3 regions of the Bradyrhizobium sp. BWA-3-5 genome follow, and region 1 is predicted to be linked to each of the others. Evidence: riboswitches for the same ligand, from Rfam matches in the RefSeq annotation. Region 1 holds a riboswitch; each other region holds the start of a gene.
What was found. A riboswitch is a leader RNA that binds a small molecule or an ion and turns the genes downstream of it on or off. The one in region 1 is predicted to bind cobalamin.
Positions count from the first base shown of each region.

Region 2: it holds a riboswitch for cobalamin, as region 1 does, so the genes downstream of both, RX331_RS30260 (DUF1636 domain-containing protein) here and RX331_RS38535 (DUF1636 domain-containing protein) in region 1, are expected to answer to the same signal.
Region 3: it holds a riboswitch for cobalamin, as region 1 does, so the genes downstream of both, RX331_RS26550 (energy-coupling factor ABC transporter permease) here and RX331_RS38535 (DUF1636 domain-containing protein) in region 1, are expected to answer to the same signal.

Region 1 covers NZ_CP136627.1:120,833-126,861, forward strand. The annotation lists gene cobN (cobaltochelatase subunit CobN) at 1-1,918, opposite strand, end outside; gene cobW (cobalamin biosynthesis protein CobW) at 1,918-2,952, opposite strand; gene RX331_RS38535 (DUF1636 domain-containing protein) at 2,949-3,323, opposite strand; cobalamin riboswitch at 3,418-3,634, opposite strand; gene cobO (cob(I)yrinic acid a,c-diamide adenosyltransferase) at 3,752-4,339, shown strand; partial or broken gene RX331_RS38545 (cobyric acid synthase) at 4,363-5,812, shown strand; gene cobD (threonine-phosphate decarboxylase CobD) at 5,823-6,029, opposite strand, start outside.
Region 2 covers NZ_CP136626.1:6,309,359-6,315,387, forward strand. The annotation lists gene cobW (cobalamin biosynthesis protein CobW) at 1-867, opposite strand, end outside; gene cobU (bifunctional adenosylcobinamide kinase/adenosylcobinamide-phosphate guanylyltransferase) at 882-1,406, opposite strand; gene RX331_RS30260 (DUF1636 domain-containing protein) at 1,403-1,855, opposite strand; cobalamin riboswitch at 1,965-2,156, opposite strand; gene cobT (nicotinate-nucleotide--dimethylbenzimidazole phosphoribosyltransferase) at 2,253-3,308, shown strand; gene RX331_RS30270 (adenosylcobinamide-GDP ribazoletransferase) at 3,310-4,074, shown strand; gene RX331_RS30275 (protein tyrosine phosphatase) at 4,064-4,606, opposite strand; gene RX331_RS30280 (hypothetical protein) at 4,776-5,048, shown strand; gene RX331_RS30285 (CbtB domain-containing protein) at 5,101-5,283, shown strand; gene RX331_RS30290 (CbtA family protein) at 5,290-6,003, shown strand.
Region 3 covers NZ_CP136626.1:5,516,567-5,522,595, reverse strand. The annotation lists gene RX331_RS26570 (cobalamin biosynthesis protein) at 1-96, shown strand, start outside; gene cobM (precorrin-4 C(11)-methyltransferase) at 93-875, shown strand; gene RX331_RS26560 (cobyrinate a,c-diamide synthase) at 875-2,185, shown strand; partial or broken gene RX331_RS26555 (uroporphyrinogen-III C-methyltransferase) at 2,182-2,742, shown strand; cobalamin riboswitch at 2,958-3,176, shown strand; gene RX331_RS26550 (energy-coupling factor ABC transporter permease) at 3,213-3,890, shown strand; gene cobF (precorrin-6A synthase (deacetylating)) at 3,938-4,687, shown strand; gene cobT (nicotinate-nucleotide--dimethylbenzimidazole phosphoribosyltransferase) at 4,741-5,796, shown strand; gene RX331_RS26535 (histidine phosphatase family protein) at 5,791-6,029, opposite strand, start outside.

The DNA of each region.
Region 1 (6,029 bases):
CGAGATCGTCTTCCAGGCCCGCGGCCCGCGCTTCATCGCGGATCGCCACAATCAGACGCTGGCGGCGCGCGGGATCGAGACCATCAGACGTCGAATACTCATCAAGCAGTTGCTCGAGCGGACGCAAGCCTTCAGGCAATGCGGCCTGCGCCAGCGGCGGCGGCAAATGGCCGATCGTGACCGCGCTAATGCGCCGCTTGGCCTGCGCTGCCTCACCGGGATCGTTGACGATGAAGGGATAGACCACCGGCATGTCGCCAATCAGCGCTTCCGGCCAGCAGGAGGCCGATAGGGCGACGGACTTGCCGGGCAGCCACTCCAGCGTTCCATGCGTGCCCATGTGGACGACCGCATCAACCTCTTGCCGCCGGAGCCAGAGATAGAACGCGACATAGGCGTGGCGAGGCGTGCGCGAGATATCGTGATACTCGACGTCATGATTGGTGACATCACCGCGCTCGGGCTGAACGGCGATGATCGCCTTGCCACGCTGGATTGCTGCAAAATGAAATTCGCCGTCACGGCAGGCGGGATCGTTCTGCGTCGCCCCCCAGGCGCGCGCGAGGTCATCCTGCAGCTGGCACGGAAGTCTCGCCAGCTCAGCGCCGTAATCAGCAACGCTAAAGGTCAATTTCTCCTGCAGGAGAGCTGCACCAAGCGCTTCTGTTGGCTTCACGTCGAAACCGGCAGCGCCGAGATCGGACAATAGCGTTTCGACCGAAGCAAGCGCGTCGAGCCCGACCGCATGCGCAATCTGGTGCGGACGACCCGGATAATTCGAGAGCACAATCGCCAGCCGCTTCCCCCCCGCCGGCTTGTTCGCGAGCCTGTGCCAGGCGGCCACCCGATCCACGACAGCATCGACACGTTCGTCGTCGGGCATGTGCGCCAGGTGCGAGAATTGCAGTTCGGAATCGCGCGCGCTCGGCGACTTGAAACTGACCACGCCCGCTAGCAGCCGGCCGTCAACCTCGGGCAACACCACATGCATCGCCAGATCGCCCGGCGAGAGACCGCGAAGCGATTCCGCCCACTCCTCGCGCCGGGCCGTCGACAACGCGACCTGGAACACCGGACAGGATGCAGCATCGAAAGGCGTCGTCCCTTCGCCGGTGACAGCAGAGAAAGCGGTTGCATTGACGATCACCGCAGGCGTGCATTCCTCGAACTGCCGCTTAAGCCAATCCGTCACACCGGCCACCTTTAGCGAGGCGACGAACACGCCATAGCCATCAAAACCCTTCTTCCGCAGGGCTGTGATCAGCGCGTCGACCGGGGCGGTATCGGCTGAGGTGAGATAGGAGCGATAGAAGGTGACGAGCGCATGCGGCCCTCGATCGGGATTTGGCAGCGCCGCGACTGCACCACGACGCGGATCGTAGAAACCGATCTCGGGAATTTCGACTTCGCCGACGACAGGTCCCGCATAGAGACCCGAAGCTAGTGCGAGTTGTGCGATTGCAGCCTGCGCCGCAACCGTTCCGCCCTTGTCGCACAACGCCTTCAGCCGTCCGAGCGCCGACACGGGTAATGTCGAGAGCGCATCCAGGCGCGGATCGTCGCGACCGTCCGCGGGGAGCACCGCAAGCGCGATATCGCGGTCCTTCGCAAGTTGATGCAGGGCAGCCAGCCCATATGACCAGTAGGATTCGCCGCCGATCAGGCGCACCAAAATGCCGCGCGCATGCGACAGCGTCCGCTCGATATAGGTGTCGACCGACAGGGGATGACGCAGCTCCGCAAGATTCGCGAGCCTCAGCGATGGCAGTCCGGCACGGCCGCGACGCCAGCCAGAGGCGAACGCGGCAAGATCGCTGTCCGAGAACGAGAGCACGACAAGGTCTGCCGGATCTTGACCGAGATCCTTAGGGATCGCAGTCTCCTCAAGACCGCGGCTCTCGCGAAAGATGACGTGCATCAGATCTCGAGTCCAGTCCTGATGGCCGCCTCATCGATATCGTCGTGTTCACCGATCACCACCAGCTTCGAGCGCCTTGGCCGCGTGCCCCATGGCCTATCGAACTGATGCCCCACCCGCTCGCCGACCGATTGCAGCAGCAATCGCATCGGCTTGCCCGCGACCGCGATATATCCCTTCGCGCGCAATACGTTCTGCTCACGCGCAAGCCGCTTGATCGATTCGACCAGCGCATCCACGTCAGCCACTTCCGGGAGCTCGACGACTATCGAAGCAAAATCGTTGTGTTCGTGCTCTTCTTCGCCGTCGCGATGAGAAGGTCGCGAAGCGAGATCGTCTTCAGCAGCCGCTTCGAGACCAAGGATCACACGCGCATCGACTGCACCATTGACGACAGGCAGCATTGGCACGCGACGCGGCATTTCGGCGGTGATCGCCGCCTTGGCCGCTTCAAGTCCTGCCGCGCCGGCAAGGTCCGCCTTGGTGAGCAGCACGATATCCGCGCACGCGATCTGATCCTCGAACACTTCCGACAGCGGCGTCTCGTGATCGAGGTTCTGATCGGCCGAACGCTGCGCTTCCACTGCGGCAGGGTCGGGCGCAAAGCGGCCGGCGGCCACGGCCTCGGCATCCGCAAGCGCAATCACGCCGTCGACCGTGATTCGTGAGCGGATCTCTGGCCAGTCGAAGGCCTTGAGCAGCGGCTTTGGCAAAGCCAGGCCGGATGTCTCGATCACGATATGATCAGGCCTCACGGGGCGCGAGAGTAGTTGCTCCATGGCGGGGATGAAGTCATCGGCGACCGTGCAGCAGATGCAGCCATTGGCGAGCTCGACGATATTCTCGGCAGGACAGCTGGCGTCGGCGCAGGATTTCAGGATCTCGCCGTCGACGCCCTCGCTACCAAACTCGTTGACAAGCACCGCAAGCTTCTTGCCGTTCGCATTGGTGATCAAGTGCTGGATCAGCGTCGTCTTGCCCGATCCGAGAAAACCAGTGACGACGGTCACCGGAACCTTGGTGAGGGTATTCATTCTGCGGCCTCTGGCAGGACGGCGATCGGTGGAATACGGGCAAGCGACTGCTTGCGGAAGATCGCCGGCCGGCTGCGCCATGGCACAATGCCATCTGGCGCGGCCGCGTAGGCCGCAGCCCCGGCGACTACATCCGGTGCGTTTGCATCGGACAAGCGACCGTACACATAGGACCAGCGCCCAAGCCCCGAGAGCGCAATCGAGCAGCCTTGGCTGCAGGCCGACAGGCATTCGACCGGAACGACGCTGACGCCCTCCGGCACGCCAGCCTCGAGGAGAGCGCTGTGCAGACGCGCGCCCGGTGTGGTTTCGCCATCCCTTACTGCCTGGTCGGCACGACAGGTGATGCAGACGTGAAGCGTGACGGTCATCGCCCCTTCTCAACAAAAATTTGGCGGAGGCGATGAGGTACGCGAACCAATGACACACGGGTTCGCTCCCCGTCGCGGAACACCCCGTCCGCCGGTGGTCAATCGGTGCGCTGGCAGGTCTCCCGGCTTGCGGAGCAGGTTCTTCCCTCGATCTCCACCTTCCCAACCCTTAAAGGTCAGTGGCTCTTGGAGATCTCTCCGGTCACGGTCGCGGGGGCGGCTGCGCTTCAGGCTCGAGCTTTGAGGCTAGAGCCCTATCGCATTCCCTCTTCGCCTGTCGTAGGACAGGAACCAACGCCACCGCACCATTTGCCCAAGCGTGCAACTTGTCAAGCCAAAGGGACGTGCAGATGACTTCCGGATCTGATGCTGCTGAGGAAGAAACCGCGATCTCCGAATTCGCATTGGATGCCCGCCATTCGGCAAAAATGGCAAAGAAAATGGCAAAGAAGAAGGCCGCGCGCGACCGGATGATGTCCACCAAGAGTGGAGAGAGGGGGCTCATCATTGTCCACACCGGGGCAGGCAAGGGAAAATCTTCCTTGGCCTTCGGCATGATCATGCGGTGCCTCGCGCATGGCTTTTCCTGCGCCGTCGTGCAGTTCATCAAGGGTGCATGGGACACTGGCGAGCGCCGCCTGCTCACCGGACATTTTGGCGAACTGTGCCAATTCCATGCGATGGAGGAAGGCTTTACCTGGGAAACGCAGGACCGCGTCCGCGACATCGCCGCTGCCCGCACCGCATGGGAAAAGGCCAAGCAGCTGATCGCTGATGAAGCCTTGCGCATGATGGTTCTCGACGAGATCAATATTGCGCTTCGCTACGACTATCTGGAGATCGGAGAGGTCGTTGAGTTCCTGAAGAATTCAAAGCCGCCAATGATGCATGTCGTCCTCACCGGACGCAATGCCAAGCAGGAATTGATCGACGCCGCCGACCTTGTCACGGAGATGACGCTCGTGAAGCATCCCTTCCGATCCGGCATCAAGGCCCAGCCCGGCGTTGAGTTCTGACCAAGCAATCGGGATTCGATTCGATGGCGCGCGCATTGATGATCCAGGGAGCGGGTTCGGACGTGGGCAAGTCGCTCATCGTGGCCGGCCTTGCCCGCGCTGCCACCCGGCGCGGCAATCGGGTGCTGCCGTTCAAGCCGCAGAACATGTCGAACAATGCCGCCGTGACGGTCGACGGCGGCGAGATCGGACGCGCGCAGGCATTGCAGGCGCAGGCCGCAGGTGTCGAGCCGCATACCGATATGAATCCGGTCTTGCTGAAGCCGGAAACTGATGTCGGCGCCCAGATCATCGTGCACGGACGCCGCGTGGCGACGCTGCGCGCGCGCGTGCATACGCTGCGATGAAGCCATCGCTGATGGCGCCGGTTCTCGAGAGTTTCGCCCGTATCAAGGATCGCGCCGATCTTGTTCTCGTCGAGGGCGCCGGCAGCCCCGCCGAGGTCAATCTGAGGAGCGCCGATATCGCCAATATGGGCTTTGCCCGCAAGGCCGACATTCCCGTCGTGCTGGTCGGCGATATTGATCGCGGCGGTGTCATTGCGCAGCTCGTCGGAATCAAGGCCATGCTCGATCCCGACGATGCGGCCATGATTCGCGGCTTCGTCATCAACAAGTTCCGCGGCGATCCATCACTGTTCGATGACGGCTACCGGCTGATCGAAGCGCGCACATCGTGGCGGGGCTTTGGGGTCCTTCCCTACTTCGCCTGCGCTCGTGAACTTCCGGCCGAAGACGCGCTTGGGCTTACCGGCGCACGCAAGGCAGGCAAGTGCAAGATTGTCTTTTCGCGCTGTCGCGGATCGCGAATTTTGACGACCTCGATCCACTGAAGCTCGAACCTGATGTCGACCTTGTGATGGTCCGGCCTGGAGAAGCAATCCCTGGCGATGCAAAGCTCGTGATCCTGCTGGGCTCGAAGTCGACCCGCGGCGAGCTCGCCTTCCTGCGCGCCCAAGGTTGGGACATCGATCTTCTTGCGCATCATCGTCGCGGCGGTCATGTTCTTGGCGTCTGCGGCGGTTACCAGATGCTCGGACGCAGTGTGGCGGATCCGGAGGGAATTGAGGGACCGGCGGGCGAAACTCCCGGTCTCGGACTCATCGACGTAACGACGGTGATGACGCCACAAAAGACTCTGAGCCGCGTCACGGCGGTCCACGCTGCGACGAACCGGCAGATCGAGGCTTACGAGATTCACATCGGACATACCGACGGGCCGGATCGTGCACGGCCATTTGCTTTGCTTGGCGGAGCGCCGGAAGGCGCGGTATCCAGCGACGGCCGCGTGTATGGCAGCTATCTGCACGGCCTGTTCGCTTCCGACAGTTTCCGCAAGACATTTCTCGCACAACTAGACATTCCGGCCGCGGACCAGCAATACCGCGCCAGGGTGGAGAGCGCGCTCGATACGCTTGCCGATTACATCGATACCTATCTCGATGTCGAAGGCCTGCTTACGCTTGCCCGCTGAGGAGGGGCGATCAAGGCGAGATTGTGGCGGAAAACCGCGCCCATTCCGTCTCGTCACCCGGCAAGCCAAGCCGCAGCCATCCCGGCCGCTTCCCAAATATGCGCGACCATATCTGGTGGCGCGCGAGCTTCTGCTGCGCGGCGCGTGCCTCGCCAGTTTCATAGAGCCGGAACAGCGGCGTGCCGCCGACCAATGTCCAGCCCTGTGATTGCACTTC
Region 2 (6,029 bases), on a different replicon from region 1:
GTCGGCGATGCGGGCGTGCCCCTTGACGCGCAACACGCCAGTGAGATTCAGGGCACTAGTGACGCGCGCGCGCATGGCATCGACGCTAGCGGCCGCGGGCGGCATCACGACGATGCTGTCGAAATCGTCGTGATCGTGCTGCTCCTCCTCGCCGTGGTGGCCGGCGCGCGCTGCCATGTCGTCTTCCGCGGCGGCGTTCAGGCCGATCAAAACCGGCGCCGCCATATCGCCCTTGGAACGCACCATGTTGACGCCGGGCCGCAGCACGGCTTTGAGACGCGCCTCGATCCCAGCCAGCGCCGCCGGTGAAACCAGATCGCTCTTGGAAAGCACCACCAGATCGGCGCAGGCAAGCTGATCTTCGAATACCTCCTCGATCGGATCGTCGTGATCGAGGGAATCGTCGGCGGCCCGTTGCGCGGCAACGGCATCCTCGTCGATGGTGACGCGGCCTTCCGACAGCGCCAATGCATCAACCACCGTGACCACGCCGTCGACCGTGGCGCGGGTGCGCACCGCGGGCCAGTCGAATGCCTTCAACAGCGGTTGCGGCAACGCCAGGCCCGACGTCTCGATGACGATGGCATCCAGCGGCCGGTCGCGCGTCAGCAGTTTGTCCATGGTCGGAATGAAATCATCGGCGACCGCGCAACAGATGCAGCCGTTGGTGAGTTCGACGATATCGCCGGGCGCGCAGGCCCTTGCGGCGCACTCCTCGACCAGTCCCCCGTCAAATCCGGCATCGCCGAACTCATTGACGATCACGGCGATCCGGCGGCCATCGGCCTGCGTCAGCAGCGAACGCAGCAGCGTGGTCTTGCCGGCGCCGAGAAATCCGGTGAGCACGGTGACGGGGACACGGGACATTTCAATATTCTCCTTTAAGTCGAGCGCTTCAGCCAGAGCGGAAGCCCGGCGGCGATGAAAACAACATTGGGGACGGTGGCGGCGACGATCTGGTTGAGGCGGCCCTGGGCATCGCGAAAGCTGCGGCCGAGCGGCGTCTCGGGCACGAGACCAAGGCCGACCTCGTTTGACACCAGGACGACGGGATATTGGGCCACGCCGAGAAATCGCGTGAACCGGCGCGCTTCCACTTCGGGGTCGCGCCCCGCAAGCATCAGGTTTGACAGCCACAAGGTCAGGCAGTCCACCAGCACGGCACGGCCATGGATGGCCTCCCGGGTCAGCGCATCGACCAGCGCCAGCGGCTCCTCGACGGTGATCCAACCGTCGCCCCGCCGCTGACGATGATGGGCGATGCGCGAGCGCATCTCGTCGTCGCCCGCAGTCGCGGTGGCGAGGTAGATCCGCGCAAGTCCGCTGTCCGCGACCAATCGCTCGGCGAACGCGGATTTGCCAGAGCGCGCGCCGCCCAGCACCAGCGTGGTGGCAAGAACAGTCATTTCGGTGCGCTGCCGTCGTCCGGCGACCAGCGCATCGGCGGCACGCGCGCCACCATGCCCTTGCGCAGAACTTCCGCCCGCTCGCGCCACGGCACCAGGCCGTAGTCGGAGTTACGGTAGGACTCGACAAACGATACGAGGGCCGCAGTGCCGCTCTCGGTCTGCAGATCGCCGAACAAGAACGTGTAACCATCAGCACTTGACACCGCGACGGTTGCGGGCCGCTTGCAGACGCTAAGGCATTGCACCGGCCGCACCTGAACGTGATCGGACGAACCGATCGCGGCCTTGACCGCTTCAAACATATCGGGGCCGACCACGGCGCCGCCATCGGCGTTCCTGCAGGTGATGCACACGCTCACGAAGGTAGGGCCGCTCGGTGCGTTCGCACGCGCAGCTTCGACCAACGCCAAATCAGCGGGATTTTGCTCAGCCTTTTCGCGATCCATCACAGGCTCACATCACGGCCGTCGGGCCACGAGCTTTGTTGGGTCGCGCCGACGGCTCATCGCCGTCAGGCTCGCTCCCGTCCGGTGCACCCCGCCCCGACGACGCCTCCAAAGCACAGTTCGTGATGGCAGGTCTCCTGGCTCGCGGGTCGTTGCCGTCAGCCGCCTTCCCGGGAATCCCAGTGGCATCGGCTCGGGGCTCGTCGCTTACAGTTGCGGGGGCAGCGCCGGCATTGAGAGAACTCGCACCGGCTTCCCTTTTCACCTCCCTCGCGGGAGGACCATCGCGGATGACGCTAGCCGCCGCGGTAGCCGGGGTCAACCGGTGCGGCCCTTGGGTCAGATCGGATTGACCTGACATGGGCTGTTGGGTCAGGTAGGCCCGGAAAGGAACCCCATGACGACCGAATCCCGACCGCTTTGGCAGCCGCCTTTCGTTCCCCCGCTCAATCAGGAGTTGGAGGCAACGATGCGCGCGCGAATCGACGGGAAGGCCAAGCCTTTGGGGTCGCTCGGGCGCATCGAGGACCTCGCTGTGCGGCTTGGCATGATCGCGCATCCAGCGGCTCCCAAAGCCGACAAGGCCGTGCTGCTGGTCTTCGCCGGCGACCACGGTCTCACCGAGGAAGGCGTGTCGCAATATCCGTCGGCGGTGACAGTCGCGATGGTGAGGACCTATCTGGCGGGCCGCGCCAGCGCCAATGCCTTTGCCACCGCGGGCGATGTTGGGATTCGCGTCGTGGACGCCGGGGTGGCCGCCGAACTGCCCGCGCATCCCAATTTGATCGACGCCAAGATCCGGATGGGTACCGCCAACGCCGCACGCGAACCGGCAATGACGATGCGACAGGCCGAAGATGCGCTGGCCAAGGGCTGCGCGCTCGCGATGGCCGAGATCGCCGCGGGCGCCGATATCATCGCGCTCGGCGAAATGGGCATCGGCAACACCGCCTCCTCCGCCCTGCTGGTGCATCGCCTGGCACCGGCGCCGCTTGATGAATGTATTGGGACCGGCGCCGGGCAGGATGATCCGGGCATGGCACGCAAGCGGGCCGCCATCGCCAAAGCCGCGGCGCGCAGCGATGCCAGCTCTCCACTGGACGTCCTCAGCGAGTTCGGCGGGCTCGAAATTGCGATGATGGCCGGCGCGGTGCTGGGCGCGGCCTCAAAGCGGCGGCCGGTCGTCATCGATGGCTTCATCTCCAGTGCGGCCGCGCTGGTGGCCATTCGGCTCTGTCCCGCTGCGCGCGATTATTGCGTGCTCGCGCATCGCTCCGCCGAAAAGGGCCACGACATCGTGCTCGCCGCGTTCGGCGCAAAGCCGCTGCTCGATCTTGGGCTGCGGCTCGGTGAAGGCACAGGTGCCCTCCTCGCCGTGCCGCTGGTGCGCGCGGCCGCGCGGCTCGTGACCGACGTCGCCGACCTCAGCGACGTTCTGGCCGGGAATATCTGACATGAACGAGACCGAGCGCTTCTTCGATGCGGTGCGGTTTCTCACCATCCTGCCCACGCCGCCGACAAAAGCCGCGCCCCAGCCGGACTGGCTGGCCCGATCCCTAAAATATTTTCCGCTGGTCGGAAGCGGCATCGGCGCCGGCTCGGCGATCGTTCTGCTGCTTGCCGGCCAAATCTGGGGGCCATTTGTTGCCGCGATGCTGGCGATCATCGCCGCCGCCGTCATCACCTCCGCGCTGCACGAGGACGGCCTCGCCGATACCATCGATGCCTTCGGCGGCGGCTGGACCGTCGAACGACGGCTGGAGATCATGAAGGACAGCCGAATCGGAACCTACGGCGCGCTAGCCCTGGGTTTTGGCGTCGCCTTGCGCATAGCGGCGCTGACGCAGTTGCCCTTATGGGCCGGCGCCTTCGCACTGGTCGCGAGCCACGCCGCAGCACGCGCCACGCCGGGGTTTGTCATCAACGCCATGAGCTACACGGGCGATACCACGGCAATGAAAGTCAACTATGCCGAGGTGCCCGTTCGTGCTGAGGAAATACGGTTTGCCCTGATCACCGTCGTTATTGCCGCGCTGCCGCTGGCGTTCATTTCCGCCTTTTCGGTGCTTTCCGGAGCGCTGCTCGGCGCCACGCTGGCCGCTGCCCTCGCGATATGGTCGCGACGGCTGATCGGCGGATACACCGGCGACGTTCTCGGCGCCATTGAACAGGTATTCGAGATCGGGTTCCTGCTCGGCGTCGCCGCCATCATCCGATAGGCCACGACAACGGGAGCTGATATGGTTTGCCTTCGAAAGCGTCGGCACCGCGGCCGATCCGATCGATCGCTTCCGCCATCCGGCCGCCTCGTCCGAGCAAATCATCGGCCAGCGACACCATCAGCCGGTTCGGCGTCACCGATGGCGCACGGCGTCGCAATTCCTCCGCGATGTCGCGCTCGAAGCCCGGATTGCGGTCGCAGGCGATCACATAGGCCGCAGCGCTTGAGCGGCTGATGCCGGCCCAACAATGGATCAGCAGGGCGCGGTCGCCCGCCTCACGCCCGAAATCCAGGATCGCCTTCATCGTGGCACTGTCCGGCGCGACGAAGCCCGGCACGGCCTCCGTGATGTCATGAAACGACAATTCCCGGTGTCGCTCGCACGCAAGCGCTCGATGGTCCTCGCCTCCATGATCCGGCGACAGCAGGGTCAACAGATCGAACCGGTTAAGCCCCGCCGCAACGCCGGAGAGCCCGCTGAGCGGGCAGACGTAAAGGCATGGCGGGCCCTCGGAAGTTTCCGCGATCATGGCGTTGTCCCCGGCGAGAACCACATCGCAAACTGGAGTGAGCGAAACCCGTTGCCGGTATCGCCAGTCACAAACGTGGCATCGGATGGTGTAAGGAGTCAATCGATTGCCGCCTTCCTGCGAGACAGCAAGCCCCCTAAGTTGCCGCGCGACCACTGAAGATCGATTGATGCCATCAAGCAAACCACCCATCTGGCGGAATGACATCGATGCGCTGGCATTTCAGCCGGAGGAGCACAATGGCCGCTGCATGGTGCACCGCCGGGCGTTCCGCACCTTGTTGCGGGCAATGCCGTCACCACGACAATGCATCGAATTCTTCAACGCTCATCAGGAGGCGTTTCAGGCGGCGGCCCGTGCAAAATTGCTGCGGAGACAGGTGGCGACGACAGCGAACTTCCACCTGACGAGCCGGGATGTCTCCCGGGAGCTAAAAAATTGAGGTCGCGCTCGCATTCTTTCTGGGCTAAAGATGAGCATCTTCGAGGACAGCCATGCAACAATCCCAGACCGCCAACGCCCCCTTCAGCACCGTCAATTCAAACACCATTGCTCAGGCTGTGCTGGCGATGGCCTTGGGGCTCTTCATCGTCGGCGTGGTCGGCTTCTCGCATATCAGTGCGGTTCATAATGCCGCGCACGATGTCCGCCACGCCAACGCGTTTCCCTGTCACTGACGACGAATGCCGGTTTTCAGGTCGATCGTATTTTCAGCTGCGCTGGCCGGCTTGATCGTGGGCGTGGTTATTTCGATTGCGCAGTTCGTTGGCACCGTGCCGCTGATCCAGCAGAGCGAGGTCTATGAACGCAGGGCCGCAGCGCCGGCGACCCAAGACCACGCCTCGCCCGCCAACGATCAAGACAAGGCCCATCATCCCGAGAGCGCGTGGGAGCCTGAGGAAGGCTTCCAGCGCAACGCCTTCACCGTCGGCGCCAATATTCTGACCGCGATCGGTTTTGCGCTGCTGCTCACCGGTGTGTATGCGATCCGGGGCCGGCACGTGACATGGCGGGAGGGCCTGCTATGGGGCCTTGCCGGCTTTGTCGTTTTCACGGCTGCGCCGGGCCTCGGCTTACCCCCCGAATTGCCGGGCATGCCGGTAGCTGATCTAACGGCACGGCAGATCTGGTGGATCGCGACTGCCGCCGCCACGGCAGGAGGGCTTTGCCTCTTGGCTCTCAGCCCGGCCGCCTGGTCGGCGGTTCTCGGCCTGGCCCTGATCGCGCTGCCGCATCTGATCGGTGCACCGCTGGCTCCGGAATCTCACAGCGCGGTCCCTGCCGCGCTCTCGCATCGATTTATCGTCGTGGTGACGCTCACCAGCCTGTTGTTCTGGGCACTTTTGGGCGTCGCGACCAGCCTGGCGTTCGAACGTATCTCGCGTTCGCAATCATAGTCGCCAGCAACAGATTGAAAACCGTA
Region 3 (6,029 bases), on a different replicon from region 1:
GCCGTGGCCGGCCGTGGCGCGCGCCTTGTTTCGGCGCGGACCGTTTCGCAAGATCGAATGGCGACCGCAGCGATCGCGGAAGGGGACGGCGAATGACCGTGCACTTCATCGGCGCCGGGCCGGGCGCAGCCGATCTGCTCACCTTGCGGGGACGCGATCTTATCACCGCCTGTCCAGTCTGCCTCTATGCCGGCTCGCTCGTGCCCGAGGGAGTTCTCGCGTATTGCCCAAAGGACGCGCGCATCGTCAACACTGCACCACTATCGCTCGACGACATCATATCGGAGCTCGTCACCGCGCATCGTGAGGGAAAGGACGTCGCACGGCTGCATTCTGGAGATCTCTCGATCTGGTCGGCGATGGGCGAGCAATTGCGCCGGCTGAGTGCGCTGCAAATTCCCTATTCAATCACGCCAGGCGTGCCGGCCTTTTCCGCCGCCGCGGCAGTGCTCGCGGCCGAGCTCACGCTGCCGGGTCGCACGCAATCCGTCGTGCTGACCCGAATGCCGGGCAGGGCGAGCGCGATGCCGGAGGGCGAAAAACTCGCCGCGTTCGCTGCCACCGGTGCGGTGCTGGCAATCCATCTCTCGATCCATCTGCTTTCCAAGGTGATTGATGAGCTGACCACGTACTATGGAGCAGACTGCCCGGTCGCGATCGTGTGGCGCGCGAGCTGGCCGGATCAGCGCATCATTCGCGCCACGCTCGGTACGCTGGATTCTGCCGCAAGCACCGAGCTCGAGCGCACGGCCGTCATTCTGGTCGGCCGCACACTGGGTTCGGAAGATTTCGGAGAAAGCCGCTTGTATGCTGCCGACTATGACCGCCGCTATCGGCCGCTCGGGCCGACGCCGCGCTTTCCGGAAGGCTCGTGATGGCGGCGAGCCTCGTCATCTCGGCGCCTGCATCCGGTGTCGGCAAGACGACGCTGACGCTGGCATTGGCACGCGCCTATCGCGATCGCGGGCTGAAGGTGCAGTGCTTCAAGAGCGGGCCCGATTATATCGACCCGGCCTTTCATGCGGCCGCCACGGGACGCACTTCGGTGAATATTGATAGCTGGGCCATGCGTCGTGAGGCGATCGAATCGGTCGCATCGCACGGACGCGATGCGGACCTCATTCTGGCTGAAGGTTCGATGGGCCTGTTCGACGGCGTTGCCGCGCCAGGCGTTTCGGGGACCGGCGCGACCGCCGATATCGCCGAGATGATGGGTTGGCCGGTCCTGCTCGTGATCGATCCTTCCGGACAGGCGCAAACTGCCGCGGCGGTGGCTGCGGGACTGCGCGATTTCCGCGCGGGCGTGCGTCTTGCCGGCGTCGTTCTCAACCGCGTCGCCAGCGCGCGGCACGAAGACCTGGTGCGGCGCGCCCTGGCAGGGGCAGGCATTTCGGTGTTCGGGGCGTTGCCCCGCCACGCCGCGATCACTATGCCGAAGCGGCACCTGGGCCTCGTGCAAGCCGAGGAGCAGGCTGAGGTTAACGAGCTTATTGCAGAGGCCGCACGCATCGCCGCCGAGCACGTCGATCTCGATGCGGTGCTGCAATCGGCATGCACCTGGATGGCGTCACGCGACACACACGGCCTAAGCGTCACGCCACCCGGACAACGCATCGCGCTCGCACGCGACGCTGCATTCTCGTTCGTCTATACGCACATGCTGGAGGCTTGGCGCGCAGCCGGAGCCGAGATCGTGACTTTCTCGCCGCTCGCCGATGAAGGCCCTGATGATAGTGCCGACGTCTGCTGGCTGCCGGGCGGCTATCCGGAATTGCACGCTGGCCAACTCGCGACAAATCGCCGATTTCGCCGCACGCTAACATCCTTTGCGGAGACACGGCCGGTGCATGGCGAATGCGGCGGCTATATGGTGCTGGGCTCCGCCTTGACCGACGCCAATGACGTACATCATGAGATGACGGGATTGCTCGGCCTGGAAACGAGTTTTGCCCAACGTAGCATGCATCTGGGCTACCGGCTTGCGGAGCTTGCGGTGCCAATGCCCGGGCATAAGGCCGGCGCGCGTCTGCGCGGCCACGAATTCCATTACTCCACCATTGTCTCTCAGCCCGATACGCGCCTGGCTATCGTGCGTGACGCGACCGGCGCGGTCGTTGCGGAGACCGGCTCGCGGCGCGGATACGCCAGTGGAACGTTCTTCCACCTCATTGCGGAGGACCGGTGAGCGGCTTTGCTTCCTTTGTCTCGGCTGGTCCAGGCGATCCTGAGCTCCTGACGCTCAAGACGGCCGCGCGTCTGCGCGCCGCCTATGTCGTGCTCTATGACGACCTTTCCTCGGGCGCGATCCTCGATCACGCCCGCCCCGGGGCCAATCTGGTGGCGGTCGGCAAGCGTGCAGGCCGGCCCTCGGTCAAACAGGAGCATGTCAACCGGCTGCTCATCGACTACGCCGCCGCAGGTGGGGGCGTCGTTCGCTTGAGATCGGAAGACGCCGGCATCTTCCGCCGGCTTGAACAGGAGATCGAAGCGCTGCGCGCGGCGGGCATCAGCTACGAGATCATTCCGCGCGTTACCTCGGCCTGCGTTGCGGCAGCGCGGTCCAACATTCCACTGACCCGCCGGCATACCTCGCGCCGCCTCCAGCTCGTGACCGGCGCTGATATCACTGGGCAATTGCCCGAAAATCTCAATTGGGCGGCGCTCGCCCATAAGGAATCGACGACTTTGGTCTATATGGGCAAGCGGACATTTCCGGCGCTCGTGGCAAGACTGATCGAGCACGGCATGGCTCCCGATACGTCGTCGCTGTTTGCCGAGTCTATCGGCGGCGCCGAACAGGCGGCTTGTCCGTACGACGATTGCGAAGCTCGCAGACCCAGCTCGCGCAAACCGACGCCGCAACGACGGTCATTCGTTTCGGCGCGCTGGCGGGCGAGGCTACGTGATGATGCCGTCGCCCGATCTCGCGAGCCCCTTGACGCGTCCTCTTCGGAAGGAGCACACAGTGCAGCCAAGGTGCTCGAAGCGGCGCAAAGCGCCGGAGCATAATCGGGAACGGGGAAGGGCGGACCCAATTGCGGTACCCGAAGCCCCGGCCGCCCCCGCGACTGTAAGCGGTGAGGGGCTCCGATCCGCCGCTGGGCCGTCAGCTCGGGAAGGCCGGAGACCCGTTTCGACCGCGAGCCAGGAGATCGGCCCTGCAGCTTTCAACACCAAAGCCGTCGGGTGGGACGGCAGAAGGGACGTAGATCATGCATATCGAACCAGGTATCGTTACGGGCGCCAAGCTCGTGCTGAGTTACGCGACAGGTGCCGCCGCCGCGGGCTGCGCATTGAAGCTTGCGGCAGAGACCGTGCGCGAGCAGGGAATCGTTTCCTTGGCGGTGCGCACCGTCGCAACAACAGTCCTGGTCTTCTCGTTCTTCGAACTCCTGCCGCATTTCCGGGTCGGCGTCTCGGAGGTGCATTTCATTCTCGGCTCGACACTGTTCCTCTTGTTCGGCGCAGCGCCAGCCGCGTTCGGGTTGGCGCTTGGTCTTCTGCTTCAGGGGCTGCTCTTCGTACCTGCCGACCTGCCGCAATACGGCATGAACGTGACCACGCTGCTGGTGCCGCTGTTTGCGATCCAGGTGCTGGCCGGGCGGATCATTCCCCGCAACACCGCCTTTGTTGACCTGCAATATCGCCAGGCGCTTGCGCTTTCGACCGCCTATCAATCCGGCATCGTGTTGTGGGTCGCTTTCTGGGCGCTGTATGGTGCGGGCTTTGCGGCCGAGAACCTCACTTCCATTGCGTCTTTCGCCGCTTCTTACGCGATCGTCGTGGTCATCGAGCCGCTAGCTGATCTAGCCGTGCTGGCATTGGCGAAATCGATGCGTGGCGTGACGGCGAACGGCCTCGTCACCTACCGCCTGCACAACGCCGCATAAGATTAAGTGAGGGCGGTCGCAGGCAGCGGCCGCCCTTCGCATAAGCTATGCTGACGCTCTCCCTGATAGGCATCGGTTGCGGCGATCCCGAGCAGCTTACGCTTGCTGCCGTGCGCGCGATCAACGCCGCCGATCTCGTTCTCATCCCGCGCAAGGGGGACGTGAAATCCGATCTCGCCGAATTGCGGCGGACGATCTGCGCGCAGGTGCTTGACAACGACCGGACGCGGATCGCCGAGTTCGTCATACCGGTGCGTGACGCCGGCCAAGAGGATTACCGCAAGGGCGTGGATGAATGGCACGATGCCTTGGCCTCGACCTGGTCGCACGAAATTGCGCAGCATCTCGGGAGTGAGGGGCGCGTTGCCCTGCTGATCTGGGGAGATCCTTCGCTATACGATTCGAGCCTGCGGATCGCGCGAAGGCTTGATCCGTTGCCAGCCATCGAGGTCGTCCCCGGTATCACGTCAATCCAGGCGCTTTGCGCGGCACATTCGCTGCCGTTGAACGAAATAGGCGAGCCTTTCCTGGTGACAACGGGACGACGGCTGCGCGAAGGCGGTTGGCCGCACGGCACGAACACCGTGGTCGTGATGCTCGATGGCGGTGCGGCGTTTCAGTCGCTCGATCCGGCAGGGCTGCACATCTGGTGGGGCGCCTATCTCGGCATGGGTGAGGAGATCACGATGTCGGGTGCGCTGGCCGAAGTGGGTCCAAGCATCGTCGCCGCTCGACAGCAAGCGCGCGAAAGGCAGGGCTGGATCATGGACAGCTACATTCTCAAGCGCGGATCGTAGCGCTCCCCGCGCGCGGGCTCGCTCGTAACGACAACATGCAACGGCAGGACATCATGCTACCGGAGTGGGTCTATCAGGAGTGCCCCGACGTTTCAGTCATCCATCGCGATGCAGCGCTGGCCCGTCAGGCTGAACTTACCAAACCAGACGGCGCACTCGGCCGGCTCGAGCATCTCGCGATCGAACTCGCCGGTCTGCAACAAACGGAGCAGCCGCGGGCCCAAAGCGCGCCGATCATCGTCTTCGCTGGCGATCATGGGATCGTCGCCCAAGGCGTATCGGCCTATCCGCAGGAAGTCACGATCGCGATGATGTCCAACTTCGCCTCGGGCGGCGCCGCAATTTCGATTCTGGCGCGCGAGCTGGGCTTGAGTCTTGAGATCGTCGATGCGGGCACGCTCGCGGAAGTTCCGATCGAGGGTGTCGTGACTGACAAGCCGCGGCGGAGTAGCCGCGACTTTAGCCAGGAAGCGGCACTTGAGCCTGCGGAGTTGGCCTTAGCCCTTGACTGCGGCAAGCGCGCGGTTCTGCGGGCTGCCACGAAAGAACCCGATCTTCTGATCCTTGGCGACATGGGTATCGGCAATACCACGACTTCGGCGGCAATCGCCGCCGCCCTGCTCGGCGTGAGCGCCGAGCAGGTGGCCGGCAGCGGAACGGGCCTAGATGCAGCAAAGCGCGCACGTAAGGCGCACCTGATAGACGGCGCGTTGGCTCGTCATGGGCTCACAATAGCAGGTACTGCTCCCGACCGGATCCTGTGCGCCGTCGGCGGTCTGGAAATTGCGGCGATCACTGGCGCGATCATCGCCGCCGCACAGCGTCGCGTTCCGCTTCTGATCGACGGCTTCATCGTTTCCGTCGAGGCATTGGCAGCGGTGCGTCTCAATCCTTCCTGTCGGCGATTTCTTTTATTCTCCCATCAATCGGCAGAGCAGGGGCACTGCCTGGTTCTTCAGGCCTTGAGCGCCAAGCCACTATTCAATCTGGATCTTCGGCTCGGCGAGGGAACGGGCGCCGCGCTAGCATTGCCGATTCTGCGGCTTGCATGCGCCCTGCATAACGGCATGGCGACCTTCGCGCAAGCCAAGGTTCCGAATCGATCATAGAGTGACGTTCTGATTTACCGACACAACCCGCCAATCGTTCCGCAGCCGATCAATTCGCGTTATGGACAGTGGATGAATAACGAAGCGCAAGGCTGCTCGCGGTTCGACATCGAGGGCGACGCAGAGCGCAGCGCGAATAGTGCCAGAGTGAACCACGAGCGTTGCAAGACCGGGAGCTATCTTGTGAAGCCCGAGCCGAACCCTGGCAATTTGATCTTCGAAGCTTTCGCCGC